Regions from separate parts of the Streptomyces sp. NBC_01294 genome, predicted to be linked through region 4. Evidence: riboswitches for the same ligand, from Rfam matches in the RefSeq annotation. Region 4 holds a riboswitch; each other region holds the start of a gene.
What was found. Region 4 has a riboswitch for cobalamin ahead of OG534_RS35840 (hypothetical protein). Riboswitches for the same ligand answer to the same signal wherever they lie in the genome.

Region 1 (3,962 bases), 160 kb from region 4:
GACGATGTAGACCCCGGCGGCCCCGGCGCCGGAGATGAACTGCTTGACGCCGGTCAGCACGTAGTGGTCGCCGTTCCGCTCGGCGCGGGTGCGCAAGGCTCCCGCGTCGGAGCCGGCCCCGGGTTCGGTGAGGCAGTAGCTGCCCAGGGAGTCGGCCGAGCACAGGCCCGGCAGCCAGCGGCGGCGCTGCGCGGCGTCCCCGTAGCGGTCGATCATCCAGGCGACCATGTTGTGGATGGAGAGGTAGCCGGCGATGGACGGGCAGCCGGTGGCCAAGGTCTCGAAGACGAGGACGCCGTCGGCGCGGCCGAGCCCCGAACCGCCGTGCTCCTCCCGCACGTAGACGCCGCCGAGACCGAGGACCGCGGCCCGGCGGATGACCTCGACGGGGAAGTGCTTGTCCCGGTCCCAGGCGACGGCGTACGGGGCCAGGTGCTCCTGGGCGAAGTCGAGGGTGACCTCGGCGAGGGCGAGCTGGTCCTCGGTGAGGGTGGTCACGGCGCTCATCCCATCGTCGGGATCGTGAAGCTCGCGCCCTCCTTGGCCCCGGAGGGCCAGCGCGAGGTGACGGTCTTGGTCCGGGTGTAGAAGCGGATGGAGTCCGGTCCGTGCTGGTTCAGATCCCCGAAACCGGACCGCTTCCAGCCGCCGAAGGTGTGGTACGCCACCGGGACGGGGATCGGCACGTTGACGCCGACCATGCCGGCGCCCACCCGGCGGGTGAAGTCGCGGGCGGTGTCGCCGTCGCGGGTGAAGATCGCGACGCCGTTGCCGTACGGGTGCTCGGTGGGCAGGCGCAGTGCCTCCTCGTAGTCGGCGGCCCGTACGACGGACAGCACCGGCCCGAAGATCTCCTCCCGGTAGATCCGCATCGAGGGGGTGACCCGGTCGAAGAGGGTGGCGCCGGCGAAGTAGCCGTTCTCGTGCCCGGCCAGGGTGAACCCGCGTCCGTCGACGACGAGTTCGGCTCCCTCGGTGGCGCCGATGCCCACGTAGCGGTTGACCCGGTCGAGCGCGTCACGGCTCACCAGCGGCCCGAAGTCTGCCTCGGGGTCGTCGGAGCGGCCGACGCGCAGGGTGGCGATGCGCTCCTTCAGCTTGGCCACCAGCGCGTCCGCGGTCTCCTCGCCGACGGGGACGGCCACGGCGATGGCCATGCAGCGCTCGCCGGCCGACCCGTATCCGGCGCCGATGAGCGCCTCCACGGCCTGGTCGAGATCGGCGTCCGGCATCACGATCATGTGGTTCTTGGCGCCGCCGAAGCACTGGGCGCGCTTGCCGTGGGCGGCGGCGGTGGCGTAGATGTGCGCGGCGATCGGGGTGGAGCCGACGAAGCCGAGGGCCTGCACGCGGGGGTCTTCGAGGAGGGTGTCGACGGCCTCCTTGCCGCCGTTGACCACGTTGAGCACGCCGGGCGGCAGGCCGGCTTCCAGGAAGAGCTCGGCGAGCCGCAGCGGTACGGACGGGTCCCGTTCCGAGGGCTTCAGGATGAAGGAGTTGCCGCAGGCCAGAGCCGGTGCGGCCTGCCACAGCGGGATCATCGCCGGGAAGTTGAAGGGGGTGATCCCGGCGACCACGCCGAGCGGCGCGCGCAGGGAGTGCACGTCGATGCCCGTGCCCGCGTTGTCGGTGAACTCCCCCTTCAGCAGGTGCGGGACGCCGGCGGCGAACTCGACCACCTCCAGGCCGCGTTGCAGGTCACCGTGCGCGTCGGCGACGGTCTTGCCGTGCTCGGCCGACAGCATGCGGGCGAGGGAGTCCCGCTCGCCCTCGACCAGTTGGAGGAAGCGCAGCAGCACGCGCGAGCGGCGCTGCGGGTTCCACTGGCCCCAATCCGCCTGCGCCTCCTCGGCGTTCGCGATGGCCGCCTCGGTGTCGGCGCGCCCGGCGAGCGGGACGCGGGCCTGGACGGTGCCGGTGTTGGGGTCGTACACGTCGGCGAAGAGTCCGGATGTTCCGGTGGTGTGCTTGCCGCCGATGAAATGGGTGAGTTCACGGACCATGGGTGCCTGCTCTCGTCAGGTTGGATCCGGGGATGGCACGGCGGACCGGCGAACGCGCCCGGTGGGGTGCGCCGCTGGGGAAGGCCGTGAGAACTACGAGCGTGCGCAGGTGTGCGCGCGCTCCGCCGGATCACCAGGGTCCTGGGTACAAACCGGTGCCATGCGTGTCTGCTCCATCCTCGTGGACAACACGGAACGTTCCGCGGCCGGTATCCTGACTCCCGGATCACCGCGTGCCGCCCGCCTTCCCGACAGACCTCGTCAGTGGCGTGTGGATGGCAGCACACTCCCCGGTCACAGTGGCGGGACCGTGCCGGTTTCTCACCGGCTTCCCTGCACCGCGGACCTTGTGCGGCGAACATATAGTTGGACGTCCTAGTAAGTCCAGACCCCCCTGCCGCGCGCCGGCGTCCGTCAGCCGTGGGCCGGGGCGGAGTTCCTGGTCACCGGGTACGGGATGAAAGTGCTGCTGTTCTCGTCGACGGCCAGGACCCGGCCGAGCGGCGGGACGGCCCGCTGCGGGCAGTCGAGGCGTTCGCAGAGCCTGCAGCCCATGCCGATGGGCGTGGCCGCCGCCGTGTTGTCGAGGTCGAGCCCGTCGGCGTACACGAGCCGGGAGGCGTGCCGGATCTCGCATCCGAGCCCGATCGCGAAGGTCTTGCCGGGCTCGCCCCAGCCGCCGCGGTGGCGGGTGACGGCGCGGGCGGTCCACAGGAACCGCTGCCCGTCGGGCATGGCGGCGACCTGGACGTGGATGCGACCGGGCGCGGCGAAGGCCTCGTACACGTTCCACAGCGGGCAGGTGCCGCCCGCGCGGGAGAAGTGGAATCCGGTGGCGGACTGCCGCTTGGACATGTTCCCGGCCCGGTCCACCCGGACGAAGGAGAAGGGAACCCCGCGCAGCCTGGGCCGTTGCAGGGTGCTGAGGCGGTGGCAGACCGTCTCGTAGCCGATCCCGAAGTGGTCGGTGAGCCGCTCGATGTCGTAGCGGAACTCCTCCGCGGCGGTGTGGAAGGCCGTGTACGGGAGGATGAGCGCGGCCGCGAAGTAGTTGGCGATGCCGATCCGCGCGAGGGCGTGCACGGGGGAGCCGGGCGGGAAGTCCTCGGTGGCCAGCCGGTCCAGTTCGGCCCCGTACTCGATCAGCGCCAGCTGCGTGGCCATCCGGAACGCCTGCTGGCCCGGCCGCAGCCGGTTCGACAGGTGCAGGACCCGGGCGGTCGCGTCGTAGTGGTGCAGCCGGTCGGAATCCGGGGCGGTCCTGACGCCGTGCCGATCGGACAGCCGGCGGGTCAGGGCGCGGATGACGTCACCGGGGCGGATGCCGATCTCGCGGGCGAGGGCTTCGGCCGCCAGATCGGTCTCGTGCAGGTAGTTCTGCCGCCGGTAGAAGAACTCGCGGATCTCCTCGTGGGGCGAGCGGGGTGCGTCCGTCACCGCGTCCCGGCCGTCGGCGGCGTCGGCGAGGCGCTCGGCCAGGAGCTGGCCGCGCCGGCCCAGGTCCAGCAGGACCGAGGCGACGGCAGGCATCCGGGTGGCCAGTTCGGCCAGGTCGGAGGGGGAGACGCGGGCCTCGGCGACCTCCTTGGCGAGCGCCTCGCGCAGGTCCGCGACCAGGCGGCTGGTGTCGCGCTCCGAGAAGAACCCCGGATCGACCCCGAACGCCTCGGTGAGGCGCAGCAGCACGGGGACGGTCAGCGGCCGGGAGTCGTGCTCCATCTGGTTGAGGTAGCTGGGGGAGATGGCCAGCACCCGTGCCAGGTCGGCCTGGGTCATCCGCCGCTCCTCGCGGAGCCGCCGCAGCCGCGCTCCCGCGTACGTCTTGCTCACCGCACTCCTCCACCGTTGGCATGCGTCAATGCGTCGTCAGGGTACGTGGACCTTCGCCGCCGAGGAGCTTCGCAACCTTGGCAATTTCGGCTCCGAAGATTCGCAAAGCTTGGCAGATGTACTTCCTTG
Region 2 (3,962 bases), 930 kb from region 4:
AGGTCACGGGAGCATCGTCGAACCGAGCTCGCCCGGCTTCTTCGGCACCCAAGGCGCTACGGCGGTGGCTTCAGCGGGGTCCGGCTCGCCCATGCTCACCCGCCAGACGTCCCTGTACTCCGTGCTCCCGGGCAGGACGTGGATCTCCTTGATCTGGCCGGTGTCGTGCAGGTAGAGCACGACGGTCTGCCGGTACGACCCCTCGTCGTAGAACTCCGCGGTGACCTTCCCTCCGGCGCCCTTGCGGAACGCGGCGATCCAGTTCTCGGCGGTCTTTTTGGTCGTGCCCTTGTCCTGCGCGTCGTTGGCCAGGGACGCCAGCTCGTCGGCCTTCCCGTCGGCTATCCGCCACACCACCTGCTGGGTGATCCCCAACGTGCCCGTGGACGGGTACCCGACGACCGCGAGCGGCGGGTGGCTGCTGTAGTCCCCGGCGTACTGCACGTCCTCGGCGTCGTACTCCCTCGAGCAGCCGGTGAGCGCGCCGAGCGCCAGGGCGCAGACGAGGGCGGCCCGCAGGGCCGCCGCCGGCCTCACGGGGACCGCGGCCCGAGGGCGGCGACCTCTACGAGGGAACAACATGCCTCCAGATGAATGTGATCGGTCAGGTCAGCGCGGAGTCTTCGAGCCGAGACCCCCAGGCGCCTTCGGAACCCACTCGGGGACCGCCGAGGCCTCCCTCGGATCCGGCTCGCGCATGCTCACGCGCCAGCCGCCCTCTCCGGTGCTCCCGGTGATGCGGACGTGGAACGCCTTGGTCTGCGCCGTGTCGTGGAAGTACACGACGACGATCTGCCGCACGGACCCCTCGTCGTAGAACTCCGCGGTCACCTTGCCCCCGGCCCCCTTGCGGAAGGCCTGGATCCAGTTCTGCGCGGTCGTGCGGCTCTCGCCGTTCACCTCGTCGCCGTCGGCGGCGAGCGACGCCAGTTCGTCGGCCTTCCCGTCGGCGATCCGCCAGATCAGTTTCTGGGTGATCCGGAGGGAGTCGGAGGTGGGATGGCCGACCACGCCCAGCGGTTCGTGGTTCCCGTAGTCGGTCGCGTACTGCAGTCCTTCCTCGTCGGCCGCGCAGCCGGTGAGCGATCCCCACGCCACAACGGCCACCAGGGCAGCCCGCGCCGCGGACAAACGAGTGGCCATACGTCCTCGGCCTTCCGGTGAGTATCGGGTGATCTCGATGCAGAGAGCTGCAACCTAGCGCCCTGACCAGGCAGTTCGAAGTGGCAAACGGACAAGGGGGACACAATGCGCGACTCAGTGACGCAATTCACGCCATGGCCGGGTTTCGCCGGTCGGTGAGGAGCGGGAGACCCGGACGTCTCATCCCGACATCCGGATGCTGGACACCTCCGCCCGCCGCCGGGGAACGCCATCTACTCTGGCCGGGCAGCTGGTTCGCCCCGTCCGCCAGGCGGGATGCGTCGTAAGAGGGAACCCGGTGGGAATCCGGGACTGCCCCGCAGCGGTGAGCGGGAACGACCGCCGTCATACGCACTGGGCCCGGCCGGGTCTGGGAAGCGACGGCCAGTAGGAGTCTCGTACGGCATCCGTACGACGAGACGTGCCCGCGAGTCCGAAGACCTGCCCGTTGCCCGTGTGCGACCGATCGCGCGCGGAAATCCCGGTGACCTCGTGGGCGGGTCGGCGACACATCAGGCGGACGGCCGCGGGCAGGTGCCCGGTCAACGGTCGAGGTCCGTCCGGTTCGTCATCCCTTCGCGCCTGAGGCCCTCACCGGGTCCACAGGAAAAGCTCGCGAAGGAGAGTTCCGTGACCCGCACGACCCCAGCCGCCGCCGCAGTACAGGCCACCGCGGCCACCGTGTACGGCTACCCCCGACAGGGGCGGAACCGGGAACTGAAGAAGGCCGTCGAGGGCTACTGGAAGGGCCGCGTCACCGCGGACGCCCTCCGGGAGACCGCCCGCGACCTGCGCCGGACCAACTGGCAGCAGCTGGCCGACGCCGGCATCACGGAAGTGCCGACCGGCGACTTCTCGTACTACGACCACGTGCTGGACACCAGCGTGATGGTCGGCGCCGTCCCCGCACGCCACCGCGCCGCCGTACGGACCGACGCCCTCGACGGCTACTTCGCCATGGCGCGCGGCACCCAGGAGGTGGCGCCGCTCGAAATGACCAAGTGGTTCGACACCAACTACCACTACCTGGTGCCGGAACTGGGCCCCGACACCGTCTTCACGGCGGACTCCGCGCAGCAGGTCGCCGAGCTGGAGGAGGCCCTGGCCCTCGGCCACACCGCCCGTCCGGTGCTGGTCGGCCCGGTGACCTACCTGCTGCTGGCCAAGCCCGCCCCCGGCGTCGCGGCCGACTTCGAGCCCCTGACGCTGCTCGACCGCCTGCTGCCCGTGTACGCGCGGGTCCTCGCGGACCTGCGCGCGGCCGGAGCCGAGTGGGTGCAGCTGGACGAACCCGCTCTGGTGCAGGACCGCACCCCGGCCGAACTGAACGCCGCCGCCCGCACCTACCGCGAGCTCGGCGCCGCGGCCGACCGGCCGAAGCTGCTCGTGGCCTCGTACTTCGACCGGCTCGGCGAGGCCCTGCCCGTCCTGGCCAAGGCCCCCGTCGACGGTCTCGCCCTGGACTTCACCGGCGCCGCCGCCGCGAACCTCGCCGACCTCGCCGCCGTCGGGGGCCTGCCCGGCAAGCGCCTCGTCGCGGGCGTCGTCAACGGCCGCAACATCTGGATCAACGACTTCGAGAAGTCCCTGGCCACCCTCGGCACCCTCCTGGGCCTGGCCGGCCGGGTCGACGTGGCCGCGTCCTGCTCCCTGCTCCACGTGCCGCTGGACGCCGGCGCCGAACGGGACATCGACCCGCAGGTCCGGCGCTGGCTCGCCTTCGCCCGGCAGAAGACCGCGGAGATCTCCACGCTCGCCCGCGGCCTCGCCCGCGGCACGCAGACGATCACGGCCGAACTCGCCGCCAACCGGGCCGACCTGGCCTCCCGCGCGAACTCCGCCCTCACCCGCGACCCCGCCGTACGCGCCCGGACCGCGGCCGTCACGGACGCCGACGGCCGCCGCTCCCAGCCGTACGAGAGGCGCGCGAGCGCCCAGCACGCCCGCCTGGGCCTGCCCGTGCTCCCCACGACGACCATCGGATCGTTTCCGCAGACCACTGAACTGCGCACGGCCCGCGCCGATCTGCGGGCCGGCCGCATCGAAAGGACCGGCTACGAGGACCGCATCGAGGCCGAGATCCGGGAAGTCCTCGCCTTCCAGGAGAAGGCCGGCATCGACGTCCTGGTGCACGGCGAGCCCGAGCGCAACGACATGGTCCAGTACTTCGCCGAGCAGCTCACCGGCTACCTGGCCACCCAGCACGGCTGGGTCCAGTCCTACGGCACCCGCTACGTCCGCCCGCCCGTCCTGGCCGGCGACATCTCCCGCCCCGACCCGATGACCGTGCGCTGGACCACGTACGCCCAGTCGCAGACCGGCCGCCCCGTCAAGGGCATGCTCACCGGCCCGGTCACCATGCTCGCCTGGTCCTTCGTCCGCGACGACCAGCCGCTCGGCGACACCGCCCGCCAGGTCGCGCTGGCCCTGCGCGACGAGGTGAACGACCTGGAGGCCGCGGGCACGTCCGTCATCCAGGTGGACGAGCCGGCCCTGCGCGAGACCCTGCCGCTGCGGGCCGCCGACCACGCGGCCTACCTCGCGTGGGCCACCGAGTCCTTCCGGCTCACCACCGCGGGCGTGCGTCCGGACACCCAGATCCACACGCACATGTGCTACGCCGAGTTCGGCGACATCGTCGAGGCCATCGAGGACCTCGACGCCGACGTCATCAGCCTGGAAGCCGCCCGCTCCCACATGCAGGTCGCCGACGAGCTGGCGGGCGCCGACTACCCGCGCGAGGTCGGCCCCGGCGTCTGGGACATCCACTCGCCGCGGATCCCCTCCGTCGCCGAGACGTCGGCGCTGCTCCGCAAGGG
Region 3 (3,962 bases), 7.6 Mb from region 4:
CGGTGGAGTCGACCTCGGTGGTGCTGGGCTCGCCGATCAGGCTGACCCAGCCGCCGGAGGGGTCCTGGAGGCTCTTGAGGTACGCGATCGGCTCGGCCGCGGCGGCCGTCTCGCCGGCGCGGACCTGGGCGATGACGCCGAGCGACTGCTTGAAGACGGAGGTGGCGTAGGCGTAGTTGCCCTTGGACGCACACTCCTGGCGGGTCGAGGTCTTGGCCTGGCAGGTGATCTTGGCGAGCGCGGAGATCAGGTCCTGGCCGCCGAAGTTGCGGGGGTCGCGGCCCACGGCCTCGGCGAGCACGGCGGCCTTGCCGATGGAGCCGCCGGACGCGTACTTCGTGCCGACGAGGGTCCAGTCGTGGATGCCGCGGTTCTGGGCGTCCTTGCCGCCCTTGTCGAAGAAGTCGACGATGTTGCGCAGCGTCGCGTTGTCACCGCCGGTGGCCGCGAGGGCGTAGGCGCCGTCGATGGTCATGCCGTAGTCGGCACGGCCCCCACCGGGCTCGCTCTCGTAGTAGCGGCCCTGGATCAGCTGCTTGGGGGCGGTGAGGTACGCCACGCCCTTCTTGATGTCCGGTCCGTCGCCCGGCGGGACCGTCGGCTTGGGGGCGGTGGGCGTGGGCTTCGGTTCAGTCGGTGTGGGCTTCGGTTCGGTGGGCGTCGGCTTGGGCTCGGTCGGTGTGGGCTTGGGATCCGTGGGCGTCGGCTTGGGCTCGGTCGGCGTCGGCGTCGGGTCGGCCTTCTTGCCCGTCAGGGCCACCAGGTCGCTCTTGGCACCCGCGACGGCGACGGGGACGGTGGCGAACACGCGCGATGCGGTGTCGTCCGCCTCGAAGCCGAAACCGCCCTCGGGGAACTGGTGCTTGGAGAGCCACGAGAGGCCCGCGTCCGCGTGGCCGGCGTCGCCGAGGGCGCGCAGGGCCTGGGCGGCCCAACCGGTGGAAGCCGGGCTGCCGGTGGTCATGAAGGAGGCGGAGGGCCAGGCGCCGCTCGCCAGTTGGGACTTCTTGAGCTGGGCCCGCGCCCTTTCGACGGCCGCGTCGTGGCCGCCGGCCCGCTTGAGGGCCAGGGCGATCAGGCCCGTGGAGCTCGCGTCGCTGTCGCACCATTCGCCGGCGCGGATGAGGATGCCGGTGAAGCCGCCGTCCTCGCACTGCAGGCCATTCAGCCGGTTCACGGCGTCGGCGGGAGGCGTCACGCCACCGTTGAGGAGGGCGATGACGGCCATGGCCTGGGCGTCGGCCTGGCCGGTGGTCCGGAAGTCCCCCCTGGTCAGACAGCCTTCGACGGTCTCACCGTCACCGATGTCCCTGGGGCAGACGTACTTGACGAGGTCGCCGAGCAGGTCGTGGCCGCCGAAGGCACGGGGGTCCTTGCCGGTGGCCTCGGCGACGAGCGCGAGGCGCGCGGCGGCGCCGGCGTCGGGGATCCCGTCCTTGCCGGCCGGGTAGGCGTACGCGTCCGTCTGCTCGGGCGTGGCGAGGAAGTCGGCGGCCTTCCGGGCCGCCGGGCTCTCCCTGTCGGTGGCGGCCAGGGCGAATACGACCTCGCTGGTGAGGAAGTGGTTCGGAGTGGTGGAGCCCTCGTCGACGACGCGCTCCCCGTCCGTCAGCTTCCCGGTGAGCCAGCGGGTGGCGGCGGCCACGTCGACCGCGCCCGGCGGAACGGTCGGCGGCACGGTCGGCCCGGTCGGGTCCGGTGAGGGGGCGCCGCCGCCCGCGCGCACGTCGTCGGGGGAGAAGGTGGGCTTGCCCGAAGTGCCGCCGATGTCGGTGCCGCCGAACACCCAGGCGTCCACGTCACCGGGCTTCGGGGTGCGCGACATGGCACCGAGCGGGCTGTAGGTCCAGTTCTTCTGACCGGGCGAGGCGATCCAGTACGACCAGTACGCGGTGGCCTGCGGGGTGAGGACGCAGTCCTCCTTGTCCGGAGTGGGGTACTGCGTACCGGAGTTGAAGGAGCCGTTGCCCATGCGGCAGATGAAGGCCGGGCCGTCGTGGACGGTGCCCTCGGTCGTGAAGCCGCCGGTGTGCAGCAGCTCGTAACCGGTCGTCGGCGTGGTGTCGCAGCCGCGCTCGACCTTGCCGCCGAAGGGTCCGAAGTCGACGGCGACGACGGCGCCGGTGGTGGCCGTGCACTGCTCGATCGGGTCGGCGTTGGCGGACGAGGGAACCGTGAGGAGGGCCACTCCCGCACCGAGCGTCAGGAAGGTCGCGGTCACGAGGGAGAGGAGCCGCCGTCTCGTCCCCGATTGCCGTTTTGCCTGCTGTTCGGTCCCCACCGCAGCCCTCGTCTCTGCCGGGCGGCTGCGTACGTGGCGATGCGCCCCTGCACGGCCTGAGGCCATGGAGAGGCTGCGACGACCACACCGCAATCCGCGACGGCGCTCTTCGTACTGTGGCCCAACACCAGGCATTCCGGCTCGCCCGGGAAGAACCGGGCCTACGGTTGCGGGACAGCGCCGGAATTCGACCGGCTTCCCCTGGTGCTGAGCAGTTATCAGGCGGAGTGCAACACGGATCCCGACGACGCGTCAAGGTGGCCTGAGTCTCAGCGGACCAGCCCCGGGCGGAGGCGGTCCGCGTCACGGATCCGGTGGCTGGCGGTCCCTTGATCACTCGGGTAGCGTCCTGGGCTGCCACGTGGGGGAATCCGGTGCGATGCCGGAGCTGACGCGCAGCGGTGTGGGACGGCGGGGGCCGTTTCCGAGCCCGAATGCCCATCCGGCGATGCACCACAGAAGCCGTACCACGCGTTCCGGACGGCGGCTCTCCGGCCATGCCCCTGCCCCGCCACCGTGAGCGGGCTCCTTGCGGCGTGTCCAGGCAGTGGCCGGCGTCCGCCGATTCCAGGAGCAGGCCATGTCCCGTCCCCGCACGCCCCGTCCCCGCACGCCCCGCCGCCTCGCGCTCGCGGTGCCCGCCGCCCTCGGCGCCCTCGCCCTCACCGCGCTGCCCGCCTTCGCGACCTCGTCGCCGGCGCAGATCGCCACGTCGAAGACCAACGGCGTCGCCTACCTCAAGTCCCTCCAGGCGGCCGACGGTTCGTACGCCGGCTCCGGCCTGTCCAACGAGTGGGCGTTCAGCACCTTCGCCGCCGCCGGCACCGCGGTCGTCGACGTCGCCCCCGGCGGGGACACCACGAAGAACGCCCGGACCGTCTACCGCAACCTTCTGTCCACCGCGGGCTGGCCCTCCGGCGCACCGGTGGTCACCGACTACGAGCGCGGCACCCTGAACGCGTACGCCGCGGGCATCGACCCGGCCCGCGTGTCGGCCTCCCGCAACCTCATCGCGCACGTCTACTCGTACTGGCAGACCGCCGAGGCGGGCTACTTCGGGCCGTCCGGCAACTTCAACGGCACCGTCTTCGCGGCCCTCTCCCTGGGCGGCGCGAAGACCCAGGCCGGCGGCGCCCGTGTTCCGCAGGCACTCACCGACTCGATGGTCACGCGCATCCGGGCCAACCAGCACGTCGACGGCGGCTGGACCTACCAGAAGGCCGAGGGCAACCCCACCGTCCTCAACTCCGCGAGCGACGTCGACATGACCGGCGCCGCGATGGCCGCCCTCTGCGTCTCCGGCGTCCCCAACACCGACACCGACGTCGTCCAGGCCAAGAACTTCCTCAAGGGCAAGCTCGTCGCCAACTCCGGTGCCTTCAACTCCCTGTACGGGGTCAACACCAGCTCCAACGGCTGGGGCGTCGCCGGCCTCAACGCCTGCAGCATCAACCCGCAGACCGGTGACTTCCTCACCGTCAACGGCAAGACCCCGATCGACTTCCTGATCGCCAACCAGTACAACCCGGCGGGCGGCTTCAAGTACAAGCCGTCCGACACCACCCCGACCGCCTACGCGTCGATCGACGCGCTGCGCGCCGTGGCCGGTGGCGGATTCACCACGGCCCCGCCCGTCCCGGTCACCCCCGGGGCCCCGCAGTGGGTCGCGCAGTCCACCTTG
Region 4 (3,962 bases):
GTCGGTGACCTCCACGTGCAGCGGCGCGTCCGAACGGATCAGCAAGGGCAGCAGCAGCGCCGCGGTGATCACGTGAGAGCGCGCGCCGAGTTCCAGGATGCGCAGGCCGTCGGCGAGGGGGGTCTCCCAGCTCTTCTTCCCGAATACGGAGCCGGCGAGGAGGTGCTCACCGCCCCACAGGTCGTTGACGAGGATGTCGAGCCGCCCCTGTTCCCGGTCGATCCGCTCGACGAGGGCGCGTACCTGGTCCTCGTCGAGGTGGTCCGTGGGCACCGCGATGCCGGTGCCGCCGGCCGCGGTGACCAACTCGGCTGTCTCCTCGATGGTTTCGCTCGTCCGGCCGACCTCGCTGGCCCGGGTACGGGTGGTGCGGCCGGTGACGTACACGGTGGCGCCGGCCCGGCCGAGCTCGACGGCCTGGGCGCGTCCGGCACCGCGGGTGGCCCCCGCCACGAGCGCGATCCGGCCGGCGAGCGGGCGCCGCGGGTGGTCGGGGCCGGCGTTCCGGATGGTGATGTCCTCGTTGCTCATGTCATCCATCGTTCACGCCAATCCCGACAGATCCTGTCACCCTTTCTCCGCACCTCGCCGATCACCCGACGCCGCGCGCCGTCGGCCGTACGCCACCCGAGGCGTGCCGATCAGCACCCATCCTGGCGGCTACCTCGCCGGCGGACCGGAGGGTCCGCGTCCCGGTCACCGTCGTCGGCGGCAAGCCGAAGTCCCTGACGGTCCATCTCGTACGACGACGGCTACACCTGGCGCAGGGCCCCGGTCGCGTCCGGCGCGGTGACGGTGAAGAACCCGCCGAAGGGCGGCCACGTGTCCCTGCGGGGCACGGTGACCGACGCCTCGGGCAGCAAGTCGGAGATCACGATCACCCGGGCCTATCTGACGGACTGATCGCCGCGGCCCGGTCGCGCACGGAGGCTCGTCGGGCTCCGTGCGCACCGGGCCCGCACTCGTGCCTCCGGGTGCGGGGCCCGTACTCCGGCCTCCGGGTGCGGGGGCCCGTACGCGGGTCCCCGCACCCGGAGGGGATCAGGCGCCCCAGCGCAGGGCGATCGTGTCGCCCACGTTGATCACCTTCTCGCGGAGCGCGCCGGCGAAGGCGGAGCCGTCGACGCTCACCTTCCAGGTGTTGCCGCCGCTGTTGGCCTTGCCGTTGACGTTAGTGATGGTGCCGGTGCCCGACGAGGGGGTGACGCCGGTGACACAGCCCGACGGGGTGGCGCCGCTGGTCGCCGCGTTCAGGACGTCGCCGAGGGTGGTGGTCGTACCGGTCGGCGTGAAGGCCACCGAGCAGACCTTGAGGTTGCCGGCGCCGTCGTCGACGGTCAGGGCGAGCTTGGTGGCGGTGCCGGCGGTCAAGGTGGACTGCGCGACCCACTGCGGGGCCCCGGGGGTGACCGGGACGGGCGGGGCCGTGGTGAATCCGCCACCGGCCACGGCGCGCAGCGCGTCGATCGACGCGTAGGCGGTCGGGGTGGTGTCGGACGGCTTGTACTTGAAGCCGCCCGCCGGGTTGTACTGGTTGGCGATCAGGAAGTCGATCGGGGTCTTGCCGTTGACGGTGAGGAAGTCACCGGTCTGCGGGTTGATGCTGCAGGCGTTGAGGCCGGCGACGCCCCAGCCGTTGGAGCTGGTGTTGACCCCGTACAGGGAGTTGAAGGCACCGGAGTTGGCGACGAGCTTGCCCTTGAGGAAGTTCTTGGCCTGGACGACGTCGGTGTCGGTGTTGGGGACGCCGGAGACGCAGAGGGCGGCCATCGCGGCGCCGGTCATGTCGACGTCGCTCGCGGAGTTGAGGACGGTGGGGTTGCCCTCGGCCTTCTGGTAGGTCCAGCCGCCGTCGACGTGCTGGTTGGCCCGGATGCGCGTGACCATCGAGTCGGTGAGTGCCTGCGGAACACGGGCGCCGCCGGCCTGGGTCTTCGCGCCGCCCAGGGAGAGGGCCGCGAAGACGGTGCCGTTGAAGTTGCCGGACGGCCCGAAGTAGCCCGCCTCGGCGGTCTGCCAGTACGAGTAGACGTGCGCGATGAGGTTGCGGGAGGCCGACACGCGGGCCGGGTCGATGCCCGCGGCGTACGCGTTCAGGGTGCCGCGCTCGTAGTCGGTGACCACCGGTGCGCCGGAGGGCCAGCCCGCGGTGGACAGAAGGTTGCGGTAGACGGTCCGGGCGTTCTTCGTGGTGTCCCCGCCGGGGGCGACGTCGACGACCGCGGTGCCGGCGGCGGCGAAGGTGCTGAACGCCCACTCGTTGGACAGGCCGGAGCCGGCGTACGAACCGTCGGCCGCCTGGAGGGACTTGAGGTAGGCGACGCCGTTGGTCTTCGACGTGGCGATCTGCGCCGGCGACGAGGTCGCGAAGGCGGGCAGCGCGGTGAGGGCGAGGGCGCCGAGGGCGGCGGGCACCGCGAGCGCGAGGCGGCGGGGCGTGCGGGGACGGGGCGTGCGGGGACGGGACATGGCCTGCTCCTGGAATCGGCGGACGCCGGCCACTGCCTGGACACGCCGCAAGGAGCCCGCTCACGGTGGCGGGGCAGGGGCATGGCCGGAGAGCCGCCGTCCGGAACGCGTGGTACGGCTTCTGTGGTGCATCGCCGGATGGGCATTCGGGCTCGGAAACGGCCCCCGCCGTCCCACACCGCTGCGCGTCAGCTCCGGCATCGCACCGGATTCCCCCACGTGGCAGCCCAGGACGCTACCCGAGTGATCAAGGGACCGCCAGCCACCGGATCCGTGACGCGGACCGCCTCCGCCCGGGGCTGGTCCGCTGAGACTCAGGCCACCTTGACGCGTCGTCGGGATCCGTGTTGCACTCCGCCTGATAACTGCTCAGCACCAGGGGAAGCCGGTCGAATTCCGGCGCTGTCCCGCAACCGTAGGCCCGGTTCTTCCCGGGCGAGCCGGAATGCCTGGTGTTGGGCCACAGTACGAAGAGCGCCGTCGCGGATTGCGGTGTGGTCGTCGCAGCCTCTCCATGGCCTCAGGCCGTGCAGGGGCGCATCGCCACGTACGCAGCCGCCCGGCAGAGACGAGGGCTGCGGTGGGGACCGAACAGCAGGCAAAACGGCAATCGGGGACGAGACGGCGGCTCCTCTCCCTCGTGACCGCGACCTTCCTGACGCTCGGTGCGGGAGTGGCCCTCCTCACGGTTCCCTCGTCCGCCAACGCCGACCCGATCGAGCAGTGCACGGCCACCACCGGCGCCGTCGTCGCCGTCGACTTCGGACCCTTCGGCGGCAAGGTCGAGCGCGGCTGCGACACCACGCCGACGACCGGTTACGAGCTGCTGCACACCGGCGGCTTCACGACCGAGGGCACCGTCCACGACGGCCCGGCCTTCATCTGCCGCATGGGCAACGGCTCCTTCAACTCCGGTACGCAGTACCCCACTCCGGACAAGGAGGACTGCGTCCTCACCCCGCAGGCCACCGCGTACTGGTCGTACTGGATCGCCTCGCCCGGTCAGAAGAACTGGACCTACAGCCCGCTCGGTGCCATGTCGCGCACCCCGAAGCCCGGTGACGTGGACGCCTGGGTGTTCGGCGGCACCGACATCGGCGGCACTTCGGGCAAGCCCACCTTCTCCCCCGACGACGTGCGCGCGGGCGGCGGCGCCCCCTCACCGGACCCGACCGGGCCGACCGTGCCGCCGACCGTTCCGCCGGGCGCGGTCGACGTGGCCGCCGCCACCCGCTGGCTCACCGGGAAGCTGACGGACGGGGAGCGCGTCGTCGACGAGGGCTCCACCACTCCGAACCACTTCCTCACCAGCGAGGTCGTATTCGCCCTGGCCGCCACCGACAGGGAGAGCCCGGCGGCCCGGAAGGCCGCCGACTTCCTCGCCACGCCCGAGCAGACGGACGCGTACGCCTACCCGGCCGGCAAGGACGGGATCCCCGACGCCGGCGCCGCCGCGCGCCTCGCGCTCGTCGCCGAGGCCACCGGCAAGGACC

Region 1: another riboswitch for cobalamin. It lies ahead of OG534_RS35115 (CoA-acylating methylmalonate-semialdehyde dehydrogenase); the one in region 4 lies ahead of OG534_RS35840 (hypothetical protein).
Region 2: another riboswitch for cobalamin. It lies ahead of metE (5-methyltetrahydropteroyltriglutamate--homocysteine S-methyltransferase); the one in region 4 lies ahead of OG534_RS35840 (hypothetical protein).
Region 3: another riboswitch for cobalamin. It lies ahead of OG534_RS01600 (prenyltransferase/squalene oxidase repeat-containing protein); the one in region 4 lies ahead of OG534_RS35840 (hypothetical protein).

What each region holds. Positions count from the first base shown of each region.
Region 1 covers NZ_CP108423.1:7,758,626-7,762,587, forward strand. The annotation lists gene OG534_RS35110 (acyl-CoA dehydrogenase family protein) at 1-507, opposite strand, end outside; gene OG534_RS35115 (CoA-acylating methylmalonate-semialdehyde dehydrogenase) at 504-2,003, opposite strand; cobalamin riboswitch at 2,191-2,361, opposite strand; gene OG534_RS35120 (short-chain fatty acyl-CoA regulator family protein) at 2,418-3,833, opposite strand.
Region 2 covers NZ_CP108423.1:6,991,521-6,995,482, forward strand. The annotation lists gene OG534_RS31675 (hypothetical protein) at 4-537, opposite strand; gene OG534_RS31680 (hypothetical protein) at 610-1,143, opposite strand; cobalamin riboswitch at 1,378-1,606, shown strand; gene metE (5-methyltetrahydropteroyltriglutamate--homocysteine S-methyltransferase) at 1,774-3,962, shown strand, end outside.
Region 3 covers NZ_CP108423.1:306,152-310,113, reverse strand. The annotation lists gene OG534_RS01600 (prenyltransferase/squalene oxidase repeat-containing protein) at 1-2,281, opposite strand, end outside; cobalamin riboswitch at 2,391-2,523, opposite strand; cobalamin riboswitch at 2,604-2,741, shown strand; gene OG534_RS01595 (hypothetical protein) at 2,862-3,962, shown strand, end outside.
Region 4 covers NZ_CP108423.1:7,917,926-7,921,887, reverse strand. The annotation lists gene OG534_RS35845 (SDR family oxidoreductase) at 1-531, opposite strand, end outside; gene OG534_RS35840 (hypothetical protein) at 1,042-2,469, opposite strand; cobalamin riboswitch at 2,590-2,727, opposite strand; cobalamin riboswitch at 2,808-2,940, shown strand; gene OG534_RS35835 (prenyltransferase/squalene oxidase repeat-containing protein) at 3,050-3,962, shown strand, end outside.